Variovorax paradoxus: one gene and its partner. The protein of the gene in region 1 binds, or shares a complex with, the protein of each later gene. Links are inferred from orthologs where the notes say so. Each region holds a gene or a part of one and is shown on either strand. Other genes may lie near its edges. The genes, in order: trxB and trxA.

The links.
Region 2: the proteins of trxB (region 1) and trxA are in contact, whole or in part, in a crystal structure (PDB 1F6M), measured with the Escherichia coli proteins. The link is inferred for Variovorax paradoxus from one-to-one orthologs.

The regions. Positions count from the first base shown.
Region 1 is NZ_CP123990.1:743,219-753,800, forward strand. What follows is about bases 5,210-8,065. They hold trxB (thioredoxin-disulfide reductase), read right to left. Parts: upstream 7,190-8,065; coding sequence 6,230-7,189; downstream 5,210-6,229. Other genes in these bases: QHG62_RS03530 (DesA family fatty acid desaturase), read left to right, coding at 5,210-5,446; rpmG (50S ribosomal protein L33), read right to left, coding at 5,630-5,803; rpmB (50S ribosomal protein L28), read right to left, coding at 5,815-6,048; QHG62_RS03550 (Crp/Fnr family transcriptional regulator), read left to right, coding at 7,370-8,044. In the rest of the region: purN (phosphoribosylglycinamide formyltransferase), read left to right, coding at 1-267; QHG62_RS03510 (I78 family peptidase inhibitor), read left to right, coding at 303-626; QHG62_RS03515 (DUF1653 domain-containing protein), read right to left, coding at 667-900; QHG62_RS03520 (M48 family metallopeptidase), read left to right, coding at 947-2,800; QHG62_RS03525 (RsmB/NOP family class I SAM-dependent RNA methyltransferase), read left to right, coding at 2,828-4,099; more of QHG62_RS03530, read left to right, coding at 4,232-5,209; QHG62_RS03555 (DNA translocase FtsK), read left to right, coding at 8,135-10,537.
Region 2 is NZ_CP123990.1:1,915,132-1,925,598, forward strand. Bases 4,114-6,854 are described here. They hold trxA (thioredoxin TrxA), read right to left. Parts: upstream 5,780-6,854; coding sequence 5,447-5,779; downstream 4,114-5,446. Other genes in these bases: rho (transcription termination factor Rho), read right to left, coding at 4,114-5,267; QHG62_RS09410 (PD-(D/E)XK nuclease family protein), read left to right, coding at 5,938-6,854. In the rest of the region: QHG62_RS09380 (MATE family efflux transporter), read right to left, coding at 1-564; QHG62_RS09385 (hypothetical protein), read right to left, coding at 568-2,304; QHG62_RS09390 (type B 50S ribosomal protein L31), read right to left, coding at 2,386-2,655; QHG62_RS09395 (oxidoreductase), read left to right, coding at 2,808-3,869; more of rho, read right to left, coding at 4,002-4,113; more of QHG62_RS09410, read left to right, coding at 6,855-8,535; QHG62_RS09415 (UvrD-helicase domain-containing protein), read left to right, coding at 8,532-10,467. UniProt on the Escherichia coli protein: Participates in various redox reactions through the reversible oxidation of its active center dithiol to a disulfide and catalyzes dithiol-disulfide exchange reactions.

The DNA of each region.
Region 1 (10,582 bases):
AACATTCACCCGTCGTTGCTGCCGGCGTTTCCGGGGTTGAATACCCACCAGCGAGCCATCGACGCGGGCTGCAAAGTGGCCGGCGTTACCGTGCACCAAGTGACGACCGAGCTCGACCATGGGCCAATCCTGGCGCAAGCCGTCGTGCCCGTGCTGCCGGACGACACGGCCGCCTCGCTGGCTGGCCGCGTGCTCGCGCAAGAGCATCAGTTGTATCCACGCGCCATTGCCGGATGGCTTGCAGATACATCAGGTCACATTCGTTAAAGTTGTTTATATTCGCGGGTTTTCGGGAGAGAAAATTGAAAACCCAATCGCTACTGTTCATCGTTGCCGGCGCTTTCTTGATGACGGCTTGTGCCACGCAAGGCTCAGCCCCCGCGGCAACCCCCGCTGCAGCTGCTCCGGCACCTGAACCAGTGTTCCAGTGCAATGCCGATGGCGCACGCTTCGCCGTTGGCCAGCCGTTGTCGCCCCAGCTCGAAGCCGCGGCGCGCGTGCGCGCAGGTGCGGGCACCGTCCGGGCGCTGAAGCCGGGCGAAGCCGTGACGATGGAACTCAATGGCGGACGCCTCAATCTCGACGTCGACGCACGCGGCCGCGTGACGGACGTCCGCTGCGGCTGACAGCCGCCGATGGCTTTGGCGCTATCGAATACGTAGCGGCCTAGACAGGGGTGAAACGCCGTTGGCGAACACCGTCGATCTCCACGGTTTCACCGAACATCGCGGCGGGGCGCACCCACAGCCCTTGCGCGCCATAAAGAGCGCGGTACAGCGTCATCGGCTCCAGCGTTTCGCTATGGCGCACGGTGCCCAGCACTTCGTATTCGCCGCCCTTGTAGTGGCGGTAACGGCCGGGCGGCGTCTCTATCAGGGGTGGCAGGTCGTTGTCGTTCACGGTCTTGCTTCTTTCAAACTGCGGGCATCGGTGAGGGGAGAGTCGGATGGATCGCGCTGATTTTGTTCACCTTGTCCGCCTGAGCGAGCATGCCAGCGCGGACGACAGCGCGCGCTATCGTCGCAGCGTCGCGGCATTTGCCGCGCTCGGTTACCTTTGGGTGCTGGCTTGCCTCGCGCTTTCGGTCGGCATCATCGCCTGGGTCGCGCTGTCGGTCGGGCATGGACGCTTCAGTTTCGGACGTGGCTGGCTGGCTCTGTTTGCGTTGGGCCTGCTCTGGGCCACGCTGCGCGCACTCTGGGTGCGGTTCGACGAACCCGAAGGGCGGGAGCTTTCGCGTGCGGACGCGCCGGCACTGTTCGAGGCGCTCGACCGCATACGCAAGAAGATCAAGGGCCCGCCAGTCCACCGCGTCTACCTGGACGACGAATTCAACGCCAGCATCCGGCAGGTGCCGCGTTTCGGGCTGTTCGGCGGCGCGGTCAATTCCCTCAGCATCGGCCTGCCGCTGCTGATGATGCTGGACCGGCGGCGGCTGCTGTCGGTGCTTGCCCACGAGTACGGGCACCTGCGCGGCAACCACGGCAAGCTCAGCGCCTGGATCTACCGCACCCGGCTCTCGTGGCTCAAGCTGGACGCCAGCCTGCAGCGCGACGAAGGCGTGATGGCGCTGGTGTCGCAGAGCTTTTTCCGTTGGTACTTTCCGCGTTTTGCAGCCCGAACCTTCGCGCTCGCCCGGCAGGACGAGTACGAGGCCGACCGCATTTCGGGCCGGCTCCTGGGCACGACCGTCGCCGCGGCCGCGCTGACGGAAATTGCCATCAAGGCGAACTGGTATGCCGATGAGTTCTGGGCTTCGCACTGGGCCCGGGCCGAAAGGGAGCCGCAGCCGCCGGGCCCTTTCAAGGCGCTGAAGGAGCTTGCCGCCACGCCACCCAGCGACGAACTTGCGCGCCGGGCATTGCGAGAGGCCATGCGGCGCGTCAGCGATCTTGAAGACACCCACCCGGTCTTGCGCGACCGGCTCGAAGCGCTCGGCCAGAAAGCGGTGGTGCCGCCCTGGTCGGCCGAGCCGGCGCTGGGCATGCTGGCAGACAGCGCAAAGTGGATCGAACACTTCGACAACCAATGGCGCCGCAACCATGCCAGCGACTGGAAGCAGCACCACGCGCACCGGTCTCGCATCCGGGAGCGCGTCGAGCTTCTTGCTGCGCGGGGCGAGCGCAACACACCCGACGAACTCGTCGAATGGGCCGATTCCGAGCGGCGGCTCGATCCGGCGGCTCCTGTGCGCATTCGATACGAGCGAGCACTCCGCGTCGCGCCCGAGCACCCCGGGGCATTGCGAGGATTGGCCCAGATGCTCCCCGTGCGCGATCGCGCGGCACGCCTTGCCGTGCTCGAACGCTTGCACGGAGCCAGCGCCGCCAGCCGATGGTGGGCCGCGAAAAGTGCCGTGGCCGCGCTCGAGAACCCGGACGCTGGAGCTCACGACGAAGAAGCTCTCAAGCTGTGGCGCGGCCGCCTCAAGGAGGCTGAAGAAGCCGAGGCCCGGGCCTGGGAGGAGATCACGGAGACGCCGTTCTTCAGCCAGATCGCCCGTCACGACCTGAGCGACCATGAACTGGGCGAACTGCGGGCCGACCTGGCGCGGTGCCTTCCCATTTCGCGCGCCTGGCTGGTGCGCAAGACGTTGCGCGAATTTCCATGGCGCAGGGCCTACATCGTGTTCGTCGAGTTGCCCGGCATGGACGATGAAGACCGCTGGCAGCTTTGCCGCCACCTCGAGCACACCCTGAGCCTGCCAGGTGCGGCGCTGGTCCTGTGGGCCGGCCATTCGCCCACGCTGGCCGAGATCGAACGGCAGGCTTTCGGGACGATCTGGACGCGCGGGGCGTAGGGGGCCTCCGGCTGAGACAATCGGGGCATGCACCCCAAAGCCCTGTTGGAGGCCACCGCCGATCTGGTCGGCCTTGTCCTGAAATTCGATCACCCGGCCGACCAGGTCGTTTCGCGCTTTTTTCGCGACCACCGCGAGTTCGGCCCCCGTGAACGCGCCACCCTTGCCGAGACGGTCTACACCGTCTTGCGCAAGAAGCTCCTGTTCGACCACCTGTCGCCCTCGGGCAGCGGCTCCAAGGAGCGCCGCATGGCGATCCTCGGCTTTCATGGCCCGCGCGACTTCCTGAAAAGCGCGCTCAACGACACCGAAAAGCGCTGGCTCGACAACTGCGATGCCGTCAAGCCGGAAGACCTGCTGGAACGCCATCGCCACAACCTGCCTGAATGGCTGGTCGCGCCGCTCAAGGCCCAACTGGGCGACGGTTTCTGGCCGCTGGTCGAAAGCCTGCAGCAGCCCGCGCCGCTCGACCTTCGGGTCAATGCCCTCACGGATAAACGGGCTGAAGTCAAGGCAGAGCTTGCCAAGGCTGCTATCAAATCTGAAGTAACGCCGTTCTCGCCGTGGGGCTTGCGGATCGACGGCAAGCCGGCGCTGACCAAGCTGGACGCTTTTGCCCGAGGCGCCGTCGAAGTGCAGGACGAGGGCTCCCAATTGCTGGCGCTGCTGCTGGACGCCAAGCGAGGAGAAATGGTGGTCGATTTCTGTGCCGGCGCCGGCGGCAAGACGCTGGCGATTGGCGCGACCATGCGCAACACTGGCCGGCTCTACGCCTTCGACACCTCCGCGCATCGGCTCGACGCGCTCAAGCCGCGGCTCGCGCGCAGCAAGCTTTCGAACGTTCATCCGGCGGCCATTGCGCACGAGCGCGACGAACGCATCAAGCGCCTGGCCGGCAAGATCGACCGGGTGCTGGTCGACGCCCCGTGCTCGGGCCTGGGCACGCTGCGCCGCAATCCCGACCTGAAATGGCGCCAGTCTCCCAAGTCGGTCGAGGAACTGACGGTCAAGCAGGCGGCCATCCTGCAAAGCGCGGCACGTCTGCTGAAATCGGGCGGGCGTCTCATTTATGCCACCTGCAGCGTGCTGCCGGAGGAAAACGAGGCCATTGCCGAGGCTTTCAGCGCGGCCAACCCCGATTTCGTGCCCCAGGATGCCGCAGAACTGCTGCAGGGCCTCAAGGTAGAGGGTTTCGAGGCCCTTTGCGCCGGCGGTCCGGACGGCCACCGCTACCTGCGGCTATGGCCGCACCGGCACGCCACGGACGGTTTCTTTGCGGCCGTGTGGAACCGCAAATAGGCACAGCACTCCAAAGTAGGGTAAATCTGCGCTTTCAAGGAAGGGTAAAAGGCCTCATTTTGGCCTTGCTACCTTAAAATTGCGGGTTAACTGAAGGCTGCACCTTCGTGTGGCCATGGAGTACTTAATTCAATGTTGATTCCTGACTCTGCCGTTTTGAGCGCGGCCATCGACTGGCTCGGACACGGCTTGTGGGACCTGACATGGTGGCAAATCGTGTTGTACACGCTCGTCACCACGCACATCACGATCGCCGCGGTCACCATCTTCCTGCACCGTACGCAGACGCACCGTGCGATGGACCTGGGGCCGATCCCGTCGCATTTCTTCCGTTTCTGGCTCTGGCTGGGCACCGGCATGGTCACCAAGGAATGGGTTGCCATTCACCGCAAGCACCACGCCAAGTGCGAATCCGAAGAAGATCCGCACAGCCCGCAGGTCAAGGGCATCGACGAAGTGCTCTGGCGCGGCGCCGAGCTGTATCGCGCCGAGTCCAAGAACAAGGAAACGATGGATCGCTACGGTCACGGCACGCCCGACGACTGGATCGAGCGCAACCTGTACACCCGCTACAGCTGGCAAGGCGTGGGCCTGATGCTGGTCATCAACCTGGCACTCTTCGGCGTGCTCGGCCTGACCGTCTGGGCAGTGCAGATGCTGTGGATCCCGATCACGGCGGCCGGCATCATCAACGGCATTGGCCACTACTGGGGTTACCGCAACTTCGAGGCGCCCGACGCCAGCCGCAATGTCTCGCCGTGGGGCCTGATCATCGGCGGTGAAGAGCTGCACAACAACCACCACACGTATCCCACGTCGGCCAAGTTCTCGGTCAAGAAGTACGAATTCGACATCGGCTGGGTCTACATCCAGATGATGCAGGCGATCGGCTGGGCCAAGGTCAAGAAGGTGCCGCCGAAGATGCAGATGGGCGATATCCAGCCCGTGGCCAACGAAAAGACGCTCGAGGCCGTCATTGCCAACCGCTATGAGGTCATGGCCGGCTACGCCCGCGAAATGCGCCGCGTGACCAAGGCCGAGCTGATTGCCCTCAAGACCAAGGGCGGCGATATCTCGGTGCTCAAGGCGGCCAAGAACTGGCTGCACCGCGACGACGACAAGGTGCCGGCATCGGCCCGCACGCACCTGGTGCAGGCGCGCGCCGCACACCCGGTAATCGACAAGATGGTGACGATGCGCGAAGAGCTGCGCCAGCTCTGGCTCAACACTTCGCAATCGCGCGAGCAACTGGCTGCCGACCTGGCTGCCTGGTGCCATCGTGCTGAAGCGAGCGGCATTGCCGGTTTGCGCGAGTTCTCGACCCGACTGCGCGCGGCACGGGCCTGATCTCGTTATCAAGAGAGGCGGGAACCACGCTCTCTCTCTCTCTCTCTCTCTCTCTCTTCAAAAAGCCGGCTTCGAGCCGGCTTTTTTACGCCCGCTTTTCTTCGCCTGGAAGAGAAGCGGGCAACAAAAAACCCCGCCGGGCAAGCCCTGCGGGGTTTTTGTTTGGGTGGAACCAGCGCTGAATTACTTCAGCTTGATTTCCTTGTATTCGACGTGCTTGCGCGCCTTCGGGTCGAACTTCATGATCGACATCTTTTCAGGCATCGTCTTCTTGTTCTTGCTGGTCGTGTAGAAGTGGCCGGTACCCGCGGTGGATTCCAGCTTGATCTTTTCGCGTCCGCCTTTGCTCGTTGCCATGATTCAGCTCCTTAAGCTTGGCCGCGTGCGCGCAGGTCTGCGAGCACGGCGTCGATGCCGTTCTTGTCGATCAGGCGCAGCGCGGCGCTCGAAACACGCAGGCGAACCCAGCGGTTTTCAGTCTCGACCCAGAAACGGCGGTATTGCAGGTTCGGCAGGAACCGGCGCTTGGTTTTGTTGTTGGCGTGGGAAACATTGTTTCCGACCATCGGGCCTTTGCCCGTTACGTCGCATACGCGTGCCATGAGGACACTCTTTCTTGAACAGCTGGCACCGGCGCAACCGTGGAGATTGCAGGTGTTTTGCAGCTTGACCTCGCCAGAAACGGGTGGCGGTACCCCGGCTTGCCGGAACGCTGAAGGCCCCCGCAAGAGGGCCTCATTTCGGCAAAGCCTCGGATTATAGCCCTTTTGGCGGAAGCTGGGCCTAGAGCGTGCCGTCCTGCTCCAGGAAGCGCTGGGCGTCCAGCGCGGCCATGCAGCCGGTGCCCGCGCTCGTGATGGCTTGGCGGTACACGTTGTCCTGAACGTCGCCAGCGGCAAAGACGCCTGGAATGCTGGTCATCGTTGCGAAACCTTGCAGGCCCGAGCGGGTCAGGATGTAGTTGTCCTTCATCTCCAGTTGGCCCTGGAAGATGTCGGTGTTGGGATGATGCCCGATGGCAATGAAGCAGCCCTTGAGATCGATCTGCTCGGTCGCGCCGGTCTGCGTGTTCTTGATCCGGATGCCCGTCACGCCCGTGTCGTCGCCGAGCACCTGGTCGAGCTCGCTGTGCAGCTTCAGCACGATCTTGCCTTCGGCCACTTTTTCCTTGACCTTGTCGATCAGGATGGGCTCGGCGCGGAACTTGTCCCGGCGATGAACCAGTGTGACCTTGTTTGCAATGTTGGCGAGATACAGCGCTTCTTCGACGGCCGTATTGCCGCCGCCGATTACGCACACTTCCTGTTCGCGATAGAAGAAACCGTCACAGGTTGCGCAGGCGGAAACGCCGCGGCCCATGAATTTCTGTTCTGAATCGAGCCCCAGATACTTGGCGGAAGCGCCTGTTGCAATGATCAACGAATCGCAGGTGTAAGTGCCGCTGTCGCCCGTCAATGTAAATGGACGGCTGCTTAGATCTACTTTGTTAATGTGATCGAAAACGATTTGTGTCTTGAAACGCTCGGCGTGCTCAAGAAAACGCTGCATCAGTTCGGGCCCTTGCACCCCGTGCACATCGGCCGGCCAATTGTCGACCTCCGTGGTTGTCATCAATTGCCCGCCTTGGGCAATGCCTGTAATCAGCAAAGGCTGCAGGTTTGCGCGTGCTGCATAGACAGCGGCGGTATAGCCGGCCGGGCCGGAGCCGAGAATCAAAACCTTGGCGTGTTGGGGAGCGGACATGAGTAGAAAACCTAGGATTTGCGCTGCTTCAGCGTGTACATTTTCAGGGTGGTAGCGATATATGTGGAGTATCACCGCTCGGTTCAACACCGGGTGAACGGTGTTTTCAATGCGCGCGATTGTAGTAATCCATGGGGTTCCGCAGGGTTGGCCCACACGCGCAGTATTAGGGATTGATAAATGTCGATGCTGTCCAATCTTGAATTGCTGCGGCGCGTTCCGCTGTTTGCTTCGCTGACATCCTCGCAGTCGTCGAGCATCGCGGACGCGATCGTCAAGAAGCGCCTCAAGCGAGCTGAAGTCATCGTGGAGCAGGGCAAGAAGTCCGATGCGCTCTACATCATTCTCACCGGCCGCGCGCGCGTTACCAGCGCCGACAGCCGCGGGCGCGAGGTGATTCTTGCCACCCTGCACCCGGGCGACTACATCGGCGAAATGAGCCTGATCGACGACGAGCCGCACTCGGCCACGGTGCGCACCGAAATCCAGTGCGACGTGCTCATGCTGGGACGTGATGCGTTTGCACGCTGCCTGCCCGAAAACTCCTCCATGGCCTACAACATCATGCGCGGCCTTGTGCAGCGCCTGCGTCATGCCGACCGCAAGATCGAATCGCTCGCGCTCATGGACGTGTATGGCCGCGTGGCGCGCTCGCTGCTCGAGTTCGCGATTGAAGACGGCGCGGGCAATCTCAAGGTGCGGGACAAGATCTCCCGCCAGGATCTTGCGAAAATGGTCGGTGCCTCGCGTGAAATGGTGAGCCGCGTGATGAAGGACCTCGAGGAGCGCGGATTTGTCCAGACCCAGGACGACGGCTCCATGCTTGTCAAGGATCGGCTCCTGTCGCTGACCTGAGCGGTCGACGGCGCTTCTGCGGCCACGTCCTTTTGTTGTAGTGTTCAGGCTCCAGCCGCTGCTTCCAGAGGCTGGGGTGCTGTGTTTTTCATGACCTATTCGCTCAATACGCTTCAATCTTCTTCGGCCGCCGAGGGGCAGCCCGTGCGCGTGCGCGCCATGCGCTTCGCCCACGAAATCACGCTGATCGCCGGGTTTGCCGCGTTGCTGTTCTGGCTGCTCGCCATGCTGAGTTTCACGCCTTCGGACGCAGCCTGGTCGACCTCCGGCACGGGGGGAGAAATCAAGAACTGGGCGGGCCGCGTCGGTGCATGGCTGGCGGACGGCAGCTATTTCCTGGCCGGCTACTCTGTCTGGTGGTGCTTGGCCGCGGGGCTGCGGGCATGGCTTTCTTCTCTTGCCAACTGGTTGCGCGGAGGCGAGGCTTCGCCCGCCGAGCAGCCTGTACGCGGCAGGTTCAACCGCAGCAGGCTGGCGTTCTGGTTCGGCCTGGTCCTGTTGCTCTGCGCAAGCACCGTGCTCGAGTGGTCGCGCCTGTACCGGCTCGAATCGCATCTGCCGGGCTCCGGAGGCGGCGCTCTTGGTTATCTGGTCGGCCCAGCAAGCGTGCGCTGGCTTGGCTTTACGGGGTCGGCACTGGTGGCCATTGCCGCTGGCGTGATCGGTTCTGCGCTGGTGTTCCGCTTTTCGTGGAGCCTGATTGCCGAGCGCATCGGCGCGCGCGCGTACTCGCTGTTCGAGTCGCGGCGCGAAAAGCGCGAACTGGCGGCCGACATTGCCATGGGCAAGCAGGCCGCCCGCGAGCGCGCGGAGGCCGAGGAACCCGTGTTCTCGCGCGAAATGGGTGGCGGCATCGAACCGATGGGCGCCGACGACGACGAAGAGTTGCGCATCGAGCCGCGTCCCAAGCGGCGTGCGCCGTCTCCGCCGGTGCAGATCGAGCCCGCGATGACCGAGGTGCCCAGGAGCGACCGTGTCGTCAAGGAGCGCCAGAAGCCGCTCTTCAAGGAGCTGCCCGACAGCAAGCTGCCGCAGGTCGACCTGCTCGACGCCGCGCAGGCTCGCCAGGAAACCGTTTCTCCCGATACGCTCGAGATGACCTCGCGCATGATCGAGAAAAAGCTCAAGGACTTCGGCGTCGAGGTGCGCGTGGTGCTGGCCTCCCCGGGCCCCGTGATCACGCGCTACGAAATCGAGCCCGCCACGGGCGTCAAGGGCTCGCAGATCGTCGGCCTCGCCAAGGATCTTGCGCGCTCGCTCTCGCTGGTCTCGATCCGCGTGGTCGAAACCATTCCGGGCAAGAACTACATGGCGCTCGAGTTGCCGAACGCCAAGCGCCAGTCGATCAAGCTCAGCGAAATCCTGGGCTCGCAGGTCTACAACGAAGGCAAGTCGTTCCTCACGATGGGCCTCGGCAAGGACATCATCGGCAACCCCGTGGTGGCCGATCTTGCAAAGATGCCTCACGTGCTGGTGGCCGGTACCACCGGCTCGGGCAAGTCGGTCGGTATCAACGCAATGATCCTGTCGCTGCTCTACAAGGCCGAGGCGCGCGACGTGCGCTTGCTCATGATCGACCCGAAGATGCTCGAAATGTCGGTCTACGAAGGCATTCCGCACCTGCTGGCGCCCGTGGTCACCGACATGCGCCAGGCTGCGCACGGCCTGAACTGGTGCGTGGCCGAAATGGAGCGCCGCTACAAGCTCATGAGCAAGCTGGGCGTGCGCAACCTGGCCGGCTACAACACCAAGATCGACGAAGCCAAAGCCCGCGAAGAGTTCATCTACAACCCCTTCAGCCTCACGCCCGATGATCCCGAGCCGCTCAAGCGCGAGCCGCACATCGTCGTCGTGATCGACGAATTGGCCGACCTGATGATGGTGGTCGGCAAGAAGATCGAAGAGCTGATCGCCCGCCTGGCACAAAAGGCGCGCGCCGCAGGCATCCACCTCATTCTTGCCACCCAGCGCCCCAGCGTCGACGTGATTACCGGCCTGATCAAGGCGAACATTCCGACCCGCATTGCATTTCAGGTGTCGAGCAAGATCGACAGCCGCACCATCCTCGACCAGATGGGCGCCGAAGCGCTGCTCGGCATGGGCGACATGCTCTACATGCCCAGCGGCACCGGCCTGCCGATCCGCGTGCATGGCGCCTTCGTGAGCGACGAAGAAGTGCACCGCGTGGTGGCATACCTCAAGAGCCAGGGCGAGCCCGACTACATCGAAGGCGTGCTCGAAGGCGGCACGGTCGACGGCGATGGCGATATGCTGGGCGAAGGCGGCGACGCCGAGAAAGACCCGATGTACGACCAGGCAGTGGAAGTGGTGCTCAAGAACCGCAAGGCCAGCATCTCGCTGGTGCAGCGCCACCTGAAGATCGGCTACAACCGCGCGGCGCGGCTGGTCGAAGACATGGAAAAGGCGGGCTTGGTCAGCGCCATGAGCGGCAGCGGGCAGCGCGAAATCCTGGTGCCCGCACGCGCGGAATAACCGGCAAACACCTGCGCGCCCAGGCGTCACGCACCGACAGGCACG
Region 2 (10,467 bases), 1.2 Mb from region 1 along the record:
GCCTACCAGGCCCATGGCCGGCAGGCCCGCGCCGCCAAAGGTGAACCAGATCGACAGAGGCAGCTTCACGAACAGCGAGCCGAGCTGCAGCCAAGTGACCACCTGCGGCTTGCCAAGGCTTTGGTTCAGCGTGCTGAACAACCGAAAGAGCAGGGCAGGCGGCAGCGCGAAGGCCAGCACCGCGAGGTAGGCCTCGACGCCGGCGCGCATTTCCGGAGGCACCTGGGTCCAGCGCAACACGGCGCCGGGAAACAGCAGCACCACCATGCCGACGGCGATGGTGATGGCGCTCAGGTAAAGCGACTGCCGCACCGAGCGGCCGACCTCGCTCCTGCGATCGGCGCCGTGCAGTTCGGCCCACACCGGCAGCAGCGCCTGCAGCACGCCCATCAGCGAGACGAACACGCTGACGAAGACGGCCGCGCCCACAGAAAGCGCCGCCAGCGCGCTCTCGGCATAGCGCCCGGCCACGATGGTGTCGGTCACGCCGAATGCCATGACGGCCAGCTGGCCGACCAGCACCGTGCCGGCGTGCCTTGCGATCAGACCTCTTTCGCCAATCACTTGCTACGGTGCAATCTTTTGATAGAGCAGCAGGTCGTCGGTCGCGCTGCTGGGCCGGCGCAGCGTGCCGCTGAAACGCCATTGCTCCAGGGGAATGATGGTGTGCAGCCGCTCGATGGTTTCAGGGCTGACCAGCAGCCACGGGCAATTGGTGCCAAGCAGCAGCGGCTGCAGGTTGAACCGGCCGTGGTGCTGCAAGGCCGCAATGTGCGCCCGGCTGAGCGCCAGTTCGGCAACGCAGCTCGGCTGCCCGACCCGCTCGGCCACCGCGCGCACTTGGGGAACGTAGCTGCGCGCGTAGTCGATGGAAGGCAGCCAGAGCGTCATCAGCAGCATCCAGCACAGTGCGGTGCCGCCGGCCGGGAGCACCAGCGTTTTCCACAACGCGGCGCGGTGGCGGCCGGTGCGCCAGCGCACCACCCAGCACCAGGCAATGGTCGCGGCCAACGCCAGGACAAACGGAACGACCGAGAACTCGGGCACGAAGCCGGGCACCAGGCGCGCCACGCTGGCCGCCGGCTTCGGCGGCACGCCGGTCTGCATGGCGATCCAGTAGATCCAGCCCAGCACGGCCAACCCGCTGAAGAACAGAACGTTGAACCAGTCGATCAGCGCCGCCGCGCTGCGCCGGAAGGTGGGCAGCGCGAACGCGGCCAATGTGGCGAACGCCGGCAGCGCCAGCAGCAGCGAACGGTCCGAATAGTCGGTTGTCCAGGTGGCGGCCAGCGGCACCAGCGCAAACCAGAAGGGCAGCGCCACATGGCGTGCGGTGAGCTGGCGGCGCCAGCGCCAGAGCGTCCAGATCGCGAGGGGCCACACCGGCCAGGTGAACCACACCAGCAGCTTGGCCTGGCTGCGCACGTCGCCCAGCACGGAGGTGCTGCTCGGGTGGCGGCCCGGCAACTGGATTTTCCATTCGAGCAGTCCAAGCCCGATGGCCAACGCCGCGGCGACCAGCGCAACCGCAACCATCGTCACTAGCGCCCCCCGGGTGTAGCCGGGGCCTTCGTCCGTCGTAACGTCGGCCTTCCGGGCGGTGCGCCGTTCGTAGGCCATGAAAAGCGCGCTACCGATGGCCAGCGCCAGCCCGACGGTGGGACCGCCGCTCAGCGTCATTCCGACCGTTCCGACGATCAGCGCGATCACGGGGCCGACTCGGCGGTACGGCAGCGCGGCCACGCCGTAGAAGAGATGCGATGCGAAGTACAGCTGCGCCAGTGCCGGCGTGGTTTCATGGCCGAGCTGGGCCAGGCCCAGGCAGGCGATCAGCGCCAGCAATCCGCCGTCGGCGATGGCGCGGGCGTAGTCGGTGGGGCGTGCCTCGCCGCCGAAGGCAAAGGCCACCGGCTGGGCCCGCGAGGTGCGGGCAAGGTAGTAAACCGCGTACCAGGTGGCAGTGAACGTGCCCCAGAGCATCAGCGCAAAGACGATGCGCACGGCCAGGTCGGGGTGCAGCCACGAGGGCGCGATCTTGATGGCCCAGGCGCCGATCCAGTACGGAATGAGCGCCGGCGTTTCAGGCCGGAGGCCCAGCAGCATGGGGTCGAACCAGCGCGCGATGCCTTCGGTGGTGCGCGCCAGCTCGGCCATGTAGCCGAACGAGGTGATGTCTGCGCTTTTCCACGGGCCGCGTCCCACGAGGCCCGGCAGAAGATAGGCGGCGCATAACAACAGCAACGCGATGCGCGGCAACCGGCGCACGGCGCTCTGGGCAACGATCGCAGGAGTGGGCTGATTCACAAAGATGAGCGAACGGCGGTTTTAGGAAAGAAAAAGGGCAGCGCGGTAAACCGGGCTGCCCTCTGTGCGAAAGCGCGTGCTTTACTTGGAAGCAGCGCCGGTGGTCTTGCCGAAGCGGTTGCGGAACTTCTCGACGCGACCGCCCATGTTGTCGACCGACTTTTGCGTGCCGGTGTAGAACGGGTGCGATTCGCTCGTGGTGTCGAGCTTGAACAGCGGCAGTTCGCGGCCGTCGTCGGTCTTGCCCATTTCCTTGGTGTTCGCGCACGAACGGGTCACGAACTTGAAGCCGTTCGACATGTCGACGAACAGAACTTCGCGGTAATTCGGGTGGATGCCTTCTTTTGCCATGGTGTTTCCTTTGGGGTCGATGCGAGAGCCACAAGCGTGCCGTAAGGGGCAAGCTGTTCCTTGGGGAAGCGCCGGGCAAAACGCCCAGCCGCACTTTTCGCGGAGCCGCCGATTATCGCATACTGGCCGTTTCGAGCGAAAGGCCCCCGTAGATGACCTCCAGAACCTTGCGCGCCGGCCTTGTCGGCTACGGCTTTGCCGGCCAGACCTTTCATGCGCCCGTGCTCTCAGCCGTTACAGGCCTCGAACTAGCGGCCATGGCGAGCTCGCAGCCCCATAAAGTCCACACAGACTGGCCTGACGTGGCTGTTGTGCCGGATGCAGGGGCGCTGGTGGCCCGGGCGGACATCGACCTGGTGGTGGTCGCCACCCCAAACGCGCTGCATTATCCGGTTGCCAGGGCAGCGCTGGAAGCCGGCAAGCACGTGGTGGTGGACAAGCCCTTCACCCTCGACGTGGCCGAGGCCCGGGAGCTCGAATTGTTGGCTCGGCGCAACAATCGGATCTTGGCGGTTTACCAGAACCGTCGTTTCGACGCCGACTACCTCACGCTCAAGGACGTACTGGCCAGCGGCGAACTCGGCCGCCCGGTGTACCTGGAATCGCATTTCGACCGCTTTCGCCCCGAGGTCCGGGACCGCTGGCGCGAGCAGAAGGTGCCCGGCGCGGGCCTGTGGGTCGACCTGGGTGCTCATCTGGTCGACCAGGCTGTCCAGCTGTTCGGAAAGCCCGACTCGCTGCAGCTCGACACCGCGGCGCTGCGAGACGGGGCGCAGGTCGAGGACTACTTTCACGCCGTGCTGCGCTACGAAAGCGGCCCGCATGCGCCGCTGCGCGTGGTGCTCCACGCGACGACGCTCGCGGCCCATGCGGCGCCGCGCTACATCGTGCACGGTACGCGCGGCAGCTACATCAAGCAGGGCGTCGATCCGCAGGAAGACGCGCTGCGCGCCGGCCAGCGGCCGCCCATGGCGGGGTGGGGCGCAGACCCGCAAGACGGCGAACTCGTGGTGCCCGGCAGCGATGGCGGCGAGCCGCAGCGCCGCATCTGGCCCACGCGGGCCGGCAACTATGTCGACTACTACGCAGCGGTGCGCGACGCGATTCTTGGCAATGGTCCGAATCCGGTGCCTCCGGAGCAGGCTGTCGCGCTGATGGAATTGTTGGATCTGGGCGCAAGAAGTGCCGCCGAGGGGAAGGCGCTGCGCACATGAAAAATGCCCGCCAAAGGCGGGCATTCGTTCGTGGGGTGCCACCGATCCGGCTTTGCCGGGCGGTCAGCACCGCCCCCGGTAGGGGGAGGGCGTAGCGACACGAAGTGCGCGCAGCCTGGGGGCGAGCAACAGTTACCCGCCGCGACGCATCATGTCGAAGAACTCGACATTGGTCTTGGTCGCCTTCATGTTCTTGAGCATCAGCTCCATCGACTCGATCTCGTCCATGTTGTACATGAGCTGGCGCAGGATGCGCGTCTTCTGCAGGATCTCGGGGGCGAGCAGCAGCTCTTCGCGGCGCGTGCCGCTGCGGTTGAGCTGGATCGACGGGAACACGCGCTTTTCGTACAGGCGGCGGTCCAGGTGGATTTCGGAGTTGCCGGTGCCCTTGAACTCTTCGAAGATCACTTCGTCCATGCGGCTACCGGTGTCAATCAGCGCGGTGCCGATGATGGTGAGCGAGCCGCCTTCTTCCACGTTGCGCGCCGCGCCCAGGAAGCGCTTGGGGCGCTGCAACGCGTTGGAGTCGACACCGCCGGTCAGCACCTTGCCCGACGAGGGCACGACGTTGTTGTAGGCACGGGCAAGGCGGGTGATCGAGTCGAGCAGGATCACCACGTCCTTCTTGAGCTCGACCAGGCGCTTGGCGCGCTCGATCACCATTTCTGCCACGTGCACGTGGCGTGCGGCGGGCTCGTCAAAAGTCGAGGCAATGACCTCGCCCTTCACGGTGCGCTGCATTTCGGTCACTTCTTCAGGCCGCTCGTCCACCAGCAGCACCATCATGTGCACTTCGGGGTAGTTGGCGCTGATGGCGTGGGCGATGTGCTGCATCATCACCGTCTTGCCGCTCTTGGGCGGCGCCACCAGCAGGGCGCGCTGGCCCTTGCCGATGGGGGCGATGATGTCGATGATCCGGCCCGTGATGTTCTCGTCGCTCTTGATGCCGTCGCGCTCGAGCTTCATCTGCTCCTTGGGGAACAGCGGCGTCAAGTTCTCGAACATCACCTTGTGCTTGTTCTGCTCGGGCGGACCGTCGTTGACCTTGTCGAGCTTGGTCAGCGCAAAGTAGCGCTCGCCGTCCTTGGGCGTGCGCACTTCGCCTTCGATCATGTCGCCGGTGTGCAGGTTGAAGCGGCGCACCTGGCTCGGCGAGATGTAGATGTCGTCCGTGCTGGCCGTAAAGCTGGTGTCGGGGCTGCGCAGAAAACCGAAGCCGTCGGGCAGGATTTCGAGCACGCCGTCGGCGAAGACCTGCTCGCCGGCCTTGGCGCGCTTCTTGATGATCGCGAACATCAGCTCTTGCTTGCGCATGCGGCCGACGTTTTCGATCTCAAGCGCTTCAGCCTGCTTGAGGACTTCAGACACGTGGAGTGCCTTGAGTTCGTTTAAGTGCATGGAATGACCCCTCGCGGGGTAATCGATCGGAAAACGGGGGGAGGTTAAACGTGAAGCGAGAACTGCTTCACTAACCGGGGAACTCGAACCGGTTGCCTGGAAGGGCCGGTGATCTGTGGGAGATTATGACAGGAAAAATCGTCCGGCCAACGCATTGCGCGTTGGCCGGTTGAAATGTCTCAGGCGAGCTGTTGGTCGATGAAAGCCGTGAGTTGCGCCTTGCTCATGGCGCCAACCTTGGTGGCGGCCAGCTGGCCGTCCTTGAACAGCATGAGCGTGGGAATGCCGCGGATGCCGAACTTGGCCGGGATGTCGCGGTTTTCGTCCACATTGAGCTTGGCGATCTGCAGCTTGCCTTCATAGGCGGCCGACACTTCATCCAGGATGGGTGCGATCATCTTGCAGGGGCCGCACCATTCGGCCCAGTAGTCGACCAGCACGGGCTGGCTGGACTTGAGCACGTCGGCTTCGAAGGAAGAATCGGAGATGTGTTTGATCAGGTCGCTGGCCATGTGATGTGTCCTTGTGCGCGGAGAGTTTCGGTGCAGCTAAAGTGCTGGTCATTGTGACAGAAACCAAGGGGTGGGGTGCCGTGCGGGAACGCTATGGCGCCGATAGCAAAAGCCCTTTGCGCGTCGCGCCTCCACGCCCTCCAACCCCTCGATAGAACATGAACGAAGGCCACCCCGTCCAGGCCCTGTGGTGCGACCCCGCCGACGGCGTGGTTGCCCGCATTGCCGCCGCCATCGCGCAGCGGCAGCTGCACGCTGCGCGCACCGTGGTGCTGGTGCCCTATGCGCAGCTGATGGGAGTCGCGCGCGCCATGTGGGCGCGCTGCGGCAGCGCGGGCTTTGTGCCGCGGTTCGAGACCACCCGCAACTGGGCGCGCAGCTCGGGCGGCTTTTTGCCCACGGGCTACGACATTGCATTCGACATGGCGCGCGACCTGGTCACGGCCCAGGCGCTGCTGTCGCAGGCCGGCTTTGCCGCCGAGCGCTTTGCACTGGCCGGGCGGGTGGTCGAGCTGGCCTACCAGCTGGCTCCACTGGCGGCGGCCGCCTTGCCCGAAGAGCGTGGCGGCGAATGGGCCCAGCGCGCGGCCCAGGTGGCCGAAGCGGGCAGTGAATCGGAATGGTTTCGCATCGAGAGCGCGCTGATCCGCGTTGCGGTGGCCTGGGCCGCCAACTCGGGCTATGCCACCGATGTGCTGCTGCGCGAGAGCGTGCGCACGCAGGTCGATGCGCTCATCGTGCTCGAGGGCTTCCAGACCGATCCGCTCACCCAGACGCTGTGCAACCTGTGGGGCGATCGCGCGATTCATCTCTCGCTGGTGCCCACCGCACCGCCCGCCGCGGCCGCAAGTGCGCACGTTGCCGACGACCCGGAAGACGAGGCGGAACTGGCCGCCGCCTGCATGCTGCGGCACCTGGCAGAGGGCCGCGCACCGGTCGCGCTCATCACCACCGACCGTGCGCTCACGCGGCGCATCGGGGCGCAGCTCCAGGCGCACGGCATCACCGCGCACGACGAAACCGGCTGGAAGCTTTCCACCACGCGCGCCGCCGCCACCGTGATGAGCGCATTGCGCGCCTGTGCGCACGACGCGGGCAGCGACCAGGTGCTCGAATGGCTCAAGAGCAGCGCCGACGGCGATGCGCTCGCGGTGCAGGCGCTCGAGGCGCGGCTGCGGCGCGAAGGCGTGCGCGAGTGGGCTGCCTGGTGCGGGCAGGCCGCGCGCAGCGAAAAGCCGCAAGACATCGCATTGCTGCCCTTCACCGAAGCCGTCGAAGGCCGCCGCATGGCCATGGCCCGTTCCAGGCCGCTTGCAGACTGGCTCCGGGCCTTGCGCGAGCTGCTCGAAGCCGGCGGGCAGTGGGAGCCGCTCGCCGCCGACATGGCCGGTGGCAAGGTGATCGGTGCCCTGTGGCTCGATGCCGGCGCGCACGGCGACGACGACGAATTTCCGGGCGGACGCCACACGCTTGCCGAGTTCACGGCCTGGGTGCGCGACGTGCTCGAAGACGCCAGCTTTGTGCCGCCAGCCGGCGGCGACGTGCCGCAGGTGGTGGTGCTGCCGCTGCACCAGCTCCTGGGGCGCGCATTCGGCGCGGTGGTCATTCCCGGCTGCGACGACCGGCGCCTGCCTGCCTCGCCCGAGCCGCCCGGCAACTGGAGCGCCGCCCAGCGCGCAGAACTCGGCTTGCCCGCACGCGAAACGCTCGAGGCCGCGCAGCGTTCGGCCTGGGCCGCCGCCTTGTGCAATCCGTGCTGCGAACTGCTCTGGCGCCAGTCCGACGCCAGCGGCGAACCCGTCCGGCCGAGCCCGCTGGTGCAGTCGCTCCAACTCGACCATGCATTGCAAATGGCGGCCGATCCGCGCACCCCGCGCGAGGTTGCGCTGCGGCCGACCTTGTACCCGACACCCTCCGGAGCGCTGCTGCCGCTGCGGAACATTTCGACCAGCGTCTACGAGGACCTGCGTCGCTGCCCCTACCGCTTCTTCGCGCTGCGGCAACTGGGCCTGCGCAGTGCCGATGAGCTCGACGCCGAGGTCGACAAGCGCGACTTCGGCAACTGGCTGCATGCCGTGCTCGGCAACTTTCATGAGGCGCTGAAGGAAACCCCCACCGATGAGGTGGCGGAGCGCGTGGCGTACATCACCACCGCGGCCGAGCGCGCCACGCAAGAGTTTGCTCTGTCCGATGCCGAGTTCCTGCCGTTCGCCGCGGCTTGGCCGGCGGTGCGCGACGGCTACCTGCAGTGGCTCGCCGGGCATGAGGCAAGCGGCGCGGTGTTCGCCGAATCGGAGCCGTGGATGGAGCAACCACTGGGCAACCTGCAACTGGTCGGCCGGCTGGACCGCATCGACCGCATGCCCGACGGCCAGGCCTTCGTGATCGACTACAAGACCGAATCGGCCGCGGTCACCAAGGAGCGTGTGAAAGACCCGACCGAAGACACGCAGCTAGCCTTCTATGCCGCGCTGGTGGCCGACGACACCCTGCGCGCCGCCTACGTGAATGTTGGCGAAAAATCGTCCGGCACGCAGACCGTCGAGCAGCCCGTGGTGGTGGAGGCGCGCGATGCACTGGTCGCGGGCATCCTTCACGATTTCACGCGCATTGCAGATGGCGCGGCGCTCCCGCCGTTGGGTGAGGGCGCAATCTGCGACTACTGCGCCGCACGCGGGCTTTGCAGAAAAGACTTCTGGGAGATCGAACAACCTCCGCCTTCGACTGAAGCTGCGGCCGGAGGGCCCGCCCAATGAACGGCGCCGCCTACGAACACAACGGCCGGCACGTCACGCGCGAGGCCTTCTACACCGTCGCCTGCGATCCGCGCCGCTCCGTTGCGGTCGAAGCCTGCGCAGGCGCCGGCAAGACCTGGATGCTGGTGTCCCGCATCTTGCGGGCGCTGCTCGAAGAGGGCGAATCCGCCTGCGAGCCGCACGAAATCCTGGCCATTACCTTCACCAAGAAGGCCGCCGGGGAAATGCGCGAGCGGCTCGACCAATGGCTGGAGCAGTTCGCCGACCGCAGCCCCGAAGAACTGGTGCGCGAGCTCGTGATGCGCGGCGTCGATCCCGCGGCCGCGCTTGCCGCCGTGCCGCGTCTGAAAGGCCTCTACAGGCGCTTGCTCGAAGGCGGCCGGCCGGTGCAGTTTCGTACCTTTCATGCCTGGTTTGCAGGGCTGTTGCGCAACGCGCCGCTGGCGGTATTGCGTGAACTCGGCCTGCCTGCGAACTATGAATTGCTCGAAGACGATGCCGAGGCGCGTGCGCGCACCTGGCGGCCCTTCTTCGAGGCGGTGACGGCCGACAAGGAGGCGCTGGCCGACTACTACGCCGTCGTGGCCACCTACGGCCGCTCGCAGACCGCCAAGGCGCTGGGCGAAGCGCTCACGCGCCGCGTCGAGTTTGCGCTGTCCGACCCGGCGTCGGCGGTGCAGCACTTCAGCGCCATGCATCCTTCGCTCCAAGGTCTGGACGAGCCGACCGATGCCCTGAGTGGAGACCTTGTCAGGCGCCGCTGGCTCGATCGCGCCGCCGCGCTCGGCCGCGAGGCCAACAAGACGCCGCAGAAAGCCGCCGAGGCGATCATCGACGTATTCGGCACCGGCGAGCCGCCAAGCGAATCGCGTGCCGCCGCCCTGGCGCACCTGCGCAAGAATTTCTTTGTCGCGACGGAAGACCGGCTCACCAAGAACCTGCAGAAATTCCCCGCCGCGCAAGAAGCCGAAGCCGAGCTCCAGACCCTGTGCGTTGCGCAGGCCCAGCACGCGGCGTGGCTCTACCAGCAGCGCATGACTCGCCTCACGCGCATCCTCGTCTCCGCGTTTGCCGAAGTGAAGCGCGCGCACGGCTGGGTCGACATGAACGACGTCGAGCAGGCCGCGCAACTGCTGCTCGGCCAGTCGGCACTGTCGGGCTGGGTGCAGGAGCGGCTCGATGCGCGCATCGCCCATCTGCTGATCGACGAGTTCCAGGACACCAACCCGCTGCAGTGGCAGGCGCTCTACGGCTGGCTCAGCGCCTACACCGGTGCGGGGGGCAAGGCGCCGCGCGTCTTCATCGTGGGCGATCCGAAGCAGAGCATCTACCGCTTTCGCCGCGCCGAGCCGCAGGTGTTCATTGCCGCGAAGAAGTTCGTGCGCGAAGGCCTGGGCGGCGAGCTGCTCAACTGCGACCACACCCACCGCAACGCGCGTGCGGTGGTCGGGCTCGTCAACCAGGCGATGCTGGCCGCGCAGGACGCGGGCGAGTTCGACGGCTACCGCGCGCACACCACCGAGCGCAACGACGAGGGCGAGCTGCTGAAGCTCCCGCCCATCGACCGCGATGCGGTCGGCACGGCCGCACCCGAACCTGCCGACGACGGCATGCTGCATTGGCGCGACAGCCTCGTGACGCCGCGCGTGTTGCCTGAAGAGCAATTGCTGCAAAAAGAATGCGAGCAGGCCGCGCGCTGGGTTGCGCAGCGCATTGCCGACGGCACGCCGCCGCGGCAGATCATGGTGCTGGCCCGCCGCCGCAATCGCCTGGCTGCCATGCAGGACGCACTGCGCCAGCGGCACATACCCGTGCAGCAGCCCGAAAAGAACGAGCTGCACGATGCGCCTGAAGTGCAGGACGTGGTCGCGCTGATCGATGCGCTGGTGTCGCCCGCGCACGACCTTTCCCTGGCGCGCGCGCTCAAGTCGC